2 regions of the Micromonospora sp. NPDC051925 genome follow, and region 1 is predicted to be linked to the other one. Evidence: riboswitches for the same ligand, from Rfam matches in the RefSeq annotation. Region 1 holds a riboswitch; the other holds the start of a gene.
What was found. A riboswitch is a leader RNA that binds a small molecule or an ion and turns the genes downstream of it on or off. The one in region 1 is predicted to bind cyclic di-AMP.
Positions count from the first base shown of each region.

Region 2: another riboswitch for cyclic di-AMP. It lies ahead of ACIG87_RS24980 (coiled-coil domain-containing protein); the one in region 1 lies ahead of ACIG87_RS29940 (C39 family peptidase).

Region 1 covers NZ_JBIUCH010000031.1:21,008-26,130, reverse strand. Annotated here, with positions in the region: gene ACIG87_RS29955 (acyltransferase family protein) at 147-1,460, shown strand; gene ACIG87_RS29950 (hypothetical protein) at 1,470-1,925, shown strand; gene ACIG87_RS29945 (hypothetical protein) at 2,070-2,846, shown strand; cyclic di-AMP (ydaO/yuaA leader) riboswitch at 3,175-3,315, shown strand; gene ACIG87_RS29940 (C39 family peptidase) at 3,550-4,425, shown strand; gene ACIG87_RS29935 (hypothetical protein) at 4,413-4,703, opposite strand.
Region 2 covers NZ_JBIUCH010000020.1:68,812-73,934, forward strand. Annotated here, with positions in the region: gene ACIG87_RS24970 (copper-translocating P-type ATPase) at 1-1,027, opposite strand, end outside; gene ACIG87_RS24975 (YibE/F family protein) at 1,189-2,532, shown strand; cyclic di-AMP (ydaO/yuaA leader) riboswitch at 2,699-2,830, shown strand; gene ACIG87_RS24980 (coiled-coil domain-containing protein) at 2,834-3,850, shown strand; partial or broken gene ACIG87_RS24985 (carbonic anhydrase) at 4,213-4,845, opposite strand.

The DNA of each region.
Region 1 (5,123 bases):
GACGGGCCGCCGGTCTCCCCCGGGTGCGCGTCGGCACCGACAGGTCCCGCGATGTTAGGGCAGTGGAGGGATTTCGTACACCTTCCTCACATCCGCACCACCCCGGCTCGTCACCGGGGGCCGGGGGAGCCGGTAGGGTGCCCGGCGTGACCAGCGTGCCCACCACCGCATCACCCGCGCTGAGCCGGCTGCCGTCGCTGACCGGGCTGCGCTGGATCGCCGCCATGCTGGTCTTCGGCTACCACGCCGGCACCATGCGGATCGTCGGCCAGCCGGACGCCAAGGCGGTGGTCGACTGGTTGTTCACCCTCGGCCTGTCCGGGGTGCAGTTCTTCTTCATCCTCAGCGGATTCGTGCTGGTCTGGTCGGCCCGCGACGGCGACCGGCGGCGGGACTTCTGGCGTCGCCGACTCGCCAAGATCTACCCCAACCACGTGCTGACCTGGGCGGCGGCGCTGCTGGTGATGTGGTGGTTCGCCGACCCGGTGGTGCCCCGCGCCGCGCTGGAGAACCTCTTCCTCGTCCAGGCGTGGGATCCCACCCCCGGCTACTTCTACAGCATCAACACGGTGAGCTGGTCGCTCTCCTGCGAGCTGTTCTTCTACCTCTGCCTGCCGCTGGTGCTGCCGGCGATCCGGCGGGCCCGCTCCGGCCTGCTCTGGGCCGTGGTGCTGGCGGTGCCGCTGGTGATCCTGGCGCTCTGGCCCGGCCAGGAGCTGGTGCCCGAGGGCAGCAACTGGTGGTTCACCCAGGTCTTCCCGCTGGTCCGCTCCACCGAGTTCTGGCTGGGTGTCGCCGCCGCCGAGCTGCTGCGCCGTGGTCACTGGCGGGGCCCCGGCCTGCCGTTGGCCAGCCTGATCTTCGTGGCGACCTGGGTGGCGGCGCACTGGATTCCGGCCGAGATGTGGGCGGCGCTGCTGTCGGCCGCGTACATCCTGGTCATCCCGGCGGCGGCCCGCGCGGACGTGCAGGGCCGCTGGTCACCGTGGCGACACCGCACCCTGGTCTGGCTCGGCGAGGTCTCGTTCGCCTTCTACCTGGTGCACGTGCTGGTGATGGTGACCGTGCTGCGGCTCACCGGTCGCCTGGGCGTGGGACTGCCCGGCTGGTCGGGGCCGCTGGCCGTGCTCGGCTTCCTGGTGGTCAACCTGGCGCTGGCCGCCGCGCTGCACCGCTGGGTGGAGACCCCGATGATGCGCCGCCTCGCCCCCCGCCGCCGCACCCCGCCCGTCCCCGCTGTGCCCGGTGGCGCTGCTCCCGTAGCCGCTGTGCCCGGTGGCGCTGCTTCCGGCGACCCTGTTTCCGGTGGACTCCCATCCACCGGTCACCTGAGCGGGCCCCGCCAGGTGACCCCATCCGACCAGGGAGTTCATGGTGGCGCTGCGCCGGGAGCGGGGTCCACGGTGGCCGGCGCGGCGACACGCCCGGGGGCACTGCGGGCCGGTCGCGTCGGCGGGTAGCGTGGACACGTGCTCCCGGTTGCGCTCACCAGTCCCCTGTGGTGGGTGGCGCGCGGGATCACCCGGCTGCTGACCGGCCTCGCGGTCGCGATCGCCCTCTCTCTCGCCGGCCCGGCACTGTCCGACCCCGCACTGCCCGGCGCCGCGCTGCCCGACCCAGGGCCGCCCGCCGCGCGGCCGATCGACTGGTCGCTGTCGTTCGGTGTCCCGCCGGTCCTCGATCCGGCGAGCGGCAACCCCGACGACGTGCGCACCGCCGACCGGGGGTTCGCACCGGTCGGCGTCGCTCCGGTCGGCGTCGTGGCCGCAGGTCGGGTCGACGCCGCCGCGTTCGCCGCGCCGCAGCGGTCCGACCAGTTTCCGGCAGCGGTCGACGCCGCCCGGATCGTCCCGGCTGCGCCTGCCACGGCTCCGGCCGGTCGGACGCCCGCTGCCGCCGGTTCCCGGGCACCTCCGCAGGGCTGACCGCCCACGCGGGGGCCGATTCCACCCGCGACCGCTGCTGCGACGAACCTCACTCCCGTACCGCCCGGCCGGACGTTCCCCGGCACGGACCACCCGCCGCCGGTACGGTCTCCGCTTCCGCATCCCGCCCGCGAGGTGTCGACCGTGAACACCGTGCTCTACCAGTTCCTGATCGAGGTCCCGACCGCCACCGCCATCTGGTCCGCGCTGCTCGTCCTCGCGCTGACCGGGCTCACCGTGCTGGTGGCCCGGCCCGACCGGGACCATCCGCCCGACGTCACCGCCGTCGAGCCGATGCCTGACGCCCCACCCCCGGTCGCCGATCTGCGCCGGTACGCCGAGGAGGTGGCCGTGGCCGCGTCCGGTGCCGCCCAGACCGCCCGCCGTCGCCGTACCGCCTGGTTGGCCGCTCAGGACGACCTGGAGCGGGCCTGGCAGGCGTACGACGAGGCGGAGACGGCGGCCCGTCGGTTCTCCGACGCCGGCACGCTGCCCAGCCCACGCACTCCCCGCACCCCCGCCGAGTACGCCAGCCGGGAGCGGTGGCTGCACCAGGCCGCCGTGGCGGCGCACTGGCGGGGGGAGTTGTCGGTGGAGCGGCTGCGGGACGTCTTCGGTCACCGCGACGGCTGGGATCCGCGTCGGCACCCGGTCGAGCACGAGGTGATGCTCGCCCGAGCGGTCCGCGAGGACCGGCGTACGACGTACCGGGCCGCGGCCGGGCGGGAACGGGCGGCGTGGCGGGACGCCGAGCTGGCCGCCGAGGCGGCCCGTTCCCTGGCCGCCGAGGCGTACGCGGCGGCGGAGCGGCTGCGGCCAGGCCGGCTCCCGCTGCCCCGCCCCGCGATGTCGGCGGCCCGCCCGAGGCTCGCCACCCGCTGGCGACCGGCCCGGGTGAGGACCGCCGCACCCACCCCGTAGTGGGACGAACGCCCGCCCGGCGGTGCCTCGGGGCCGAATTGTTATCTGGGCGGGTGTGAGGGGGGTCACCCCCGGTGGGGAAACGGTCATCTGGTCACACCCGGTCACATCGACTGTGACGATCATCGGTGGTTGGTGCCGGCCCGTCCGGATGTCGCCCGGACGAGGTCGGACGACCGCTCGTCCCGGTCCGGGAGGTCAGTGCCGGACTGCACCGGGAAGTTGCCAGTGCTGAGCGAGTTTGCGCAGCTCAGGGGGCTTGGCGAGGGAAAAGGCGGCCAGTAGTGTCGCTGCGTCCGGTGCGGTTTCCGATCGCAAGAGGCGACGCCGCGCCGACCCGCTCAATCGTGCGAGTCACGAACCGGGGACCCACTGCATCTGGGGTGAATCCACGGGCCACGGCCCGTGGTAGGGCGATCTTCCCGCCCGAATCCGTCAGCTAACCCGGTCGGCGGTGCCGGAAGGAGTTCCATCCTCGTGCAGCATGACCCGACCCCCTCGGTAGTTCCCCCACCTCGGTGCCGGGGTGCCGTCGCCGGACGTCGCGCCTGACGCGCTGACTCCGGCCGTCCGCCCCGCCGCCCGGTCTGTCCGGGCGGTCTCCCGACGAACGGGCCGCTGATCCATTCCGCTGTGCGCGCGGTGTGCCGCCGCGTGCCGGTCCGGCGTGCCCGTCCACCCTCGCCCCGTGGAGGAACACCCCGTGCAGCATCACCTGAAGCGACAACTCCGACGACTGACCACCCACCGCCCGTACCAGATGGCCGCCGGATCGGCGGCGGTCCTGGTCCTGGCCGCCGGTGCCGCCGCGCTGGCTGCCGGCGTCGACGACGCAGCGACCGGCCAGCAGCGTTCGGCCGCCGTGGCCGAGACCGGCCCCCGCCTCGACGACGTGGCCAGCCGCGCCCAGGCCCGGGTCGCCACCCCCGCACCGACCAGCCCGTCGGCAAGCCCTTCGACCAGTGCGCCGGTGAGCCCGTCGCCGAGCGTCACCAGGGCGAAGACCACGGCGAAGGTCGCGGCCAAGGCCACGGTCAACCCGGACCTGACCCGCAAGGCGACGCCGAAGCCACCGTCGTCGAAGGTCCTCCGCTACGAGTACCAGGCCCAGAGCACCTACTACTACTGCGGGCCGGCAGCGGTGCGCAACGCTCTCAGCGCGGCCGGCATCGAGCGTGATCAGGACAGCCTCGCCGCCCAGTTGGGCACCACCGAGATGGGCACCAACTCGGCCGAGGACACCACCCGGGTGCTCAACGCCGTGGTGAAGGGCGACCCGTACCGCACCCGGATGTTCGTTGGCACGCCGAGTGACGCGCAGATCGACCGGCTGCGGGCCGACGTGGTCGCGGCGGTCACCGACAAGCGGGCCGTGGTCGCGAACGTCGTCGGGGACGCCACCGACACCGACGGCGGGTGGCACTCCTTCCCCGGCGGCCACTACATCGCCGTCGTGGGCTACCAGAACGACGGTCGCACCGTACGGATCGCCGACTCGGCCGATGCGTCGCTGCCGGCGTACTGGGTCAGCACGACCACCCTGGCGAACTGGATCGCCACCCGGGGCTATTCCGCCTGACCCGTTGCTCTCGAATGCGATCCGGACCGCCTCGGTTGCCTGACCACGGGCACCGGGGCGGTCCGCTGTCGAAAGATCAACCCCGCCGGCTGTACGAAGATCGTCCGGCGCGCGACGGCGTCACCCCTGGCGTTGAGCTGGTAGCCCTCCAACCAGATCCAGCCGTCGTACGTGGGCCAGTCCAGTATCCGGATGACCCGGAACATGATCGGCCTGATGAACTGCACGCTGGCCGCCCGGGTCACCTGGAGCAGGTCACCCGCCCTCGGCGCGGTCATCGCCACCCGAACACGGTGCGGTACCTGCGCCACGCCCTGATCCGGGCGCGGGCGGCCTCCACCCTCGGGCAGAAGCCGGTCCCGGTGCACTTCCCGCAGCGATCGTGCCGGTGGTGATCCAGGCAGCACCACGCCGACCGCACCAGCAACGGCATCTCGCGGACAGTCGGCGTGCGCCAGGAGCCCCGATTGTCCGGGATGCGGCGTGCCGACCGGCAGGGGAGTTCGCTGCCACACCGGCAGACCTTCCGCCACCTGACCCACGACCACACCGGCCGATGCCGGCGGGCCAGGGTGAGTGCTGCGGCGATCAGGCGTTCGTCGTAGCTGACCATCAGAGTTCCCTTCACCAACCTACGTTACCCAGTACTCTGGGTGTACTGACGATACCCCGTGTCGCGCCTGATGTCCCCCTGCGTG
Region 2 (5,123 bases), on a different contig from region 1:
CCAACGCGTGCGGGCAGGCGATCACCAGCACGGTGACGGCACGCACCACCGCCTGGTCCGGCTCACCGAGCGCGGTCCAGACCAGCGCGGTCAGCACGGCGGTACCGGTGGCGACGTAGAAGAGCCAACCGGCGAAGCGGTCGGCGAGCGCCTGCGCCCGCCCACCGGACTGCTGGGCCTGGGCCACCAGGCGTTGGATGCCGGCCAGCGTGGTGGCCTCACCGACCGCCTCGACCCGGACCCGGATCGGTTGGTCGGTGGCGACGGTGCCGGCCACCACCCGGTCGCCGGTCGCGCGGGCCACCGGCCGGGACTCGCCGGTGACCATCGACTCGTCCAGTTCGGCGACGCCGGCCACGATCCGCCCGTCGGCGGGCACCCGGCCGCCGGGGCGGACCAGCACCACGTCGTCCTCGCGCAACCCGGTCACCGGCACCCGCTCGGCGGCACCGTCCGGGCCGACCCGCTCGGCGTCGTCGGGAAGCAGCGCGGCCAGCGCGGCGAGTGCCCCCCGGGCCTGGCCGATCGCCTTCGTCTCCTGCCAGTGCCCGAGCAGCATGATGGTCACCAACGCCGCCAACTCCCACCAGAAGTCCAGGTCGAAGGTGCCGAGGAAGGTCAGGACCGAGGCGGTGTACGCGACGCTGACCGCCATCGCGATCAACAGCATCATGCCGGGCGTACGGTCCCGTACCTCCCGTACGGCACCCACCAGGAACGGCCAGCCACCCCACCAGAAGACCACCGAACCGAGCACCGGCCCGACCAGGGACCGGCCGGGGAACTCCAGCGAGTAGCCGAACCAGTCCAGCACCATCCGGCTGGTCGCCACCACCGGCAGCGTCAGCGCCAGGCAGACCAGGAAGCGACGCCGGAACATCTCCGGATCGTGCCCGGCATGCCCCGCGTGCCCGCCCTGCCCGGCGTGCCCCGTGTACCCGGCATGCCCGCCCTGCCCGGCATGCCCCGCGTGCCCGGCGTGCGGATCGGCTGCCGGACCCGTGCGGGCTGGCCGGTGCTGGTCCATGCCTCCACCCTCTTCCTTCGGCGTGCTGCGGGCACGGTGAACCGCGCGGGAGGACCGGGACGGTGGCTACCATCGTCCGACGACGACCCGCCGCCCGTGGGATGAACCGGTTGGCCGGCTGACACGTATCCCGTCCCGGATCGTTGGGAGAACTCGCACACATGGGCGCCGACCACACCCGTCCCGCTCCGTCCACCCCGCCCGGGGTGCGGCGGATACTCGTCGTGACGGTGGTTCCGCTCATCGTCATCACGGTGATCGCCACGCTGGTGCTCTGGCCGGGTGACACCCGGCAGGTCGACCAGGGCGGTCAGGTGCCCCGCCACCACGGCACGGTGACCCGGGTGGTGACCGAGTCCTGCCCGCCCGCCCCGCAGACCCCGGACGGGCCGTCGGGGGCCGCCGCCGGCCCGTGCGGGACGGTGACGGTCACCGTCGAGCAGGGGCCGGACAGTGGCAAGCAGGTCGAGACGCCGGTGCCGTCGGGGCCGGGCGCGCCGACGGTGGCCGTCGGCGACAAGGTGGTGCTCGTCGCGTTGGCCGACCCCACCGATCCGTCGACGAGCAGCTACCACATCGCCGAGCACCAGCGGGGCACGCCGCTGCTCTGGCTGGTCGCCCTGTTCGCGGCGGCGATCGTGGCGTTCGGCCGGCTACGCGGGCTGGCCGCCCTCGCCGGCCTCGGCGCCAGCTTCGCCATCCTGTTGACCTTCGTGGTGCCGGGCATCTCCGCCGGGGGCGCGCCGCTGCCGATCGCGATCACCGGGGCCGCGCTGATCATGTTCGTGGTGCTGTACCTGACCCACGGGATCACCGCACAGACCTCGGTGGCGGTGCTCGGCACGCTGGGCAGCCTGGTGCTGACCGGTGTCCTGGGCACGTTGGCCACCGCCGCCACCCACCTGACCGGGTACGGCAGTGAGGAGGCCACCACACTGTCGATGTACCAGCGTGACGTGGACCTGCACGGCCTGCTGCTGGCCGGGATCATCATCGGTTCGCTCGGTGTGCTGGACGACGTCACGGTCACCCAGTCGGCCACCGTCACCGAGCTGGCACACGCCAGTCCGGGGTTGTCCCGGTTGCAGCTCTACCGGGCCGCGACCCGGGTCGGTCGGGCGCACATCGCGTCCACGGTGAACACGATCGTGCTGGCGTACGCGGGTGCCTCGTTGCCGTTGCTGCTCCTGCTCACCGCCGACAGTCGACCGGTGAGCCAGATCCTCACCAGTGAGTTCCTGGCCCAGGAGATCGTCCGTAGCGCGGTGGCGACCCTCGGCCTGGTGGCGGCGGTGCCGCTGACCACCGGGTTGGCCGCACTGGTCAGCACCGCCGGGCGCGGTCCCGCCGACGCCGGCACGACCGGACCGACGCCCACCCCACGTCCCGCCCCCGACCGTGCCGAGGCGCTGGCGGCGCTGAGCGCCTCCCGGCACGACGAACCGTCCACCCCGGCCCCCGCTCGGTGGCCAGATCCGGAGAGGAGCACGGACACCGCATGGTGAGACTCCGCTGCGTGACCGGGAGCGAGGTCGCAGCTGTCGGCCGCGCCACCGATTACCCACCGCTATCGGGAAAATACACATTCGGTCGTGTTGGGGACGTAGATCCCCGGGAGGACTCTCGGGTAACCTCGCTGCCGGTCACCGCCGAAGGCGCCCACCGGTGCCAGCGGGGCCACCGCCCAATCGCCGTACGGCGAGCCGGGGAACCGAGCACCTGGGGTGAATCCGCGCCAGCGGTAGGGGCCACTTCCGCCCCGAACCCGTCAGCTAACCCGGTCGGCGGTCGACGGAAGGGAAAACTGTGACGGCACCCTTACGCCGCTGGTTGACTCCGGTAGTGGCCGTGCTCGCCGCCCTGGCGATCGTCGCCGGGCCGGCCGCCGCCCCCGTGGCGGCGGCACCCACCCCCTCGGGGCACGAGGAGGACGAGGAGCCGAAGCTGCTCACCGACGTCATCGAGGCCACCAACCGGGAGTACTCGGCGGCGAAGAACCGGCTGGAGAAGTCCAAGAAGCGCCAACTCCAGCTCGCCATCGAGGTGGAGAAGGCACAGCAGGAACTGGCGGCGCTGGCTCCACAGGTCAACGAGATCGCCGCCCAGTCCTACCGGACGGGCCGGGTCGGCGCGGTCGCCGCGCTGCTGGACAGCGACGCCCCGGACGCCTTCGTCCGACGGGCCGCCGCCCTGGACGAGCTGAACATGGTCAACGCCGGCAAACTGGCCAAGGCCAACGAGGCCAAGAGCCGGGCCGAGAACGCCAAGCTCGCGCTCGACGCCGAGGTGCGTGAGCAGCAGAAGCAGGCCAACCTGATGGCCAAGAAGAAGACCGAGGCAGACAAGGCGCTGGCCCTGGTCGGTGGCCGGGGCTTCACCGGTGGCCTGGTCGACGCCACCTCGCCGGTGGCCCGCATCGCCCCGGGCCAGACGGCCGACGGCGGGTGGCGTGGCGAGTCGTGCAGCGAGAACGACCCGACCACGTCCGGCTGCATCACGCCGCGCACGCTGCACATGTACAAGGAGGTCAAGCGGGCCGGCTTCAGCCGGTTCGTCGGCTGCTACCGGCCCGGTGGGCCATGGGAGCACCCGAAGGGCAAGGCGTGCGACTGGTCGTTGCAGAACAGCGGCTTCAGCCCGTGGCACAACAACGACACCCGGATGTACGGCAACAACCTCGCCGCGTTCCTGATCCGCAACGCGGATCGGCTGGGCATCTACTACGTGATCTGGAACCGGCAGATCTGGTTCCCGGCCAACGGCTGGAGTTCGTACTCCGGACCGTCCAACCACACCGACCACGTGCACGTGTCGCTGCTGTAGCGCCCCGCCCCGGTCCCCGCGCCGCCCGGGAGCGGGGACCGGGGACGACACGTCGTCAGCGAAATGGCGGTGTCCCGAACGCGTGGACACCGCCATTTCGCCGCCGCTGAGTTGATCTTGAGTGCGCGGCCCGGATGATCACGGCCGTTGCAGGACCGCCCCGGCATGCCTGGTCCGGCCCTCGACGCCACTCGGCCTCAGCCGGCGACGCCGGCCGGCTGACCGGCCGCCGCGACGGCAGGATGGGGTGCCACGACCGCAGGGCCGTCCGTTGCGACCGCAGAGTCGGGTGCCGCGACGGCGGAACCAGCCGGGGCCGGGACAGCACCCGCCGGGGCGACGGCGGGACCGGGCACGGCGACGGCGGGACCGGGCACGGCGACGGCGGGACCGCCCGTCGGGGCCACCAGATGCACCTCACCAGCGGCGAGCCGATACGACATGCCGACCACCGCGCACCGCCCCGCGGCCACTTCGGCGGCGATCACCGGGGAGTTGCCGAGCAGCACCTCGACGGTCTGCGCGATGTGGATGTCGACGATCCCGTCGATGTCGTGCACCCCCTCCTGGGCCGCGCGGCGCAGGCTGGGCCCGACGGCGGCGACCACCGAGTAGAGGTGCCCGGGAGGTTGGGTGCCGGTGCGCGCGGCTTCCCGGGCGGCCTGCACCGCCCCGCAGGAGTCGTGCCCGAGGACCACCACCAGCGGGGTGCCGAGGACCGTCACCGCGTACTCGACGCTGCCGAGCACCTCGGGCCCGGCGGTGTGCCCGGCGGTCCGGACCACGAAGAGATCACCCAGGCCCCGGTCAAAGATGATCTCGGCAGCGAGCCGGGAGTCGGAGCAGCCGACGATGACCGCGAAGGGATGCTGGCCGTCGGCGACGGCGGCCCGGTGGCCGGCACCCTGGTTGGGGTGGCGGGGCGCCCCGGCGACGAAACGCCGGTTGCCGGCGTGCAACTCGGCCAGCGCCTGGGTAGGAGTGGTCGGGGCCATTGCCTCACCTCGGTCCGATATCGCACCTGGTCACGCCGGCCGGCGGCGACGACGGCCGTGTTCCCACGGTCACACGCAGCGAAAGGTACGTCAAGATTTCGTGATACACGTTTCAGGCTTTGGTCGGCGTGATGTCGAGGGCGGGTCGAACGTCGGACCGGGCGGACGTGAGCACGCCGGTCGACCCCGGCACGCCCCGACGCCAGCCCCGCATCGACGGACCTGAGCGCGCCAGCCGGCCGAGCGCCCCGACGGCGGGCTGACCCCGGAGCGGGCAC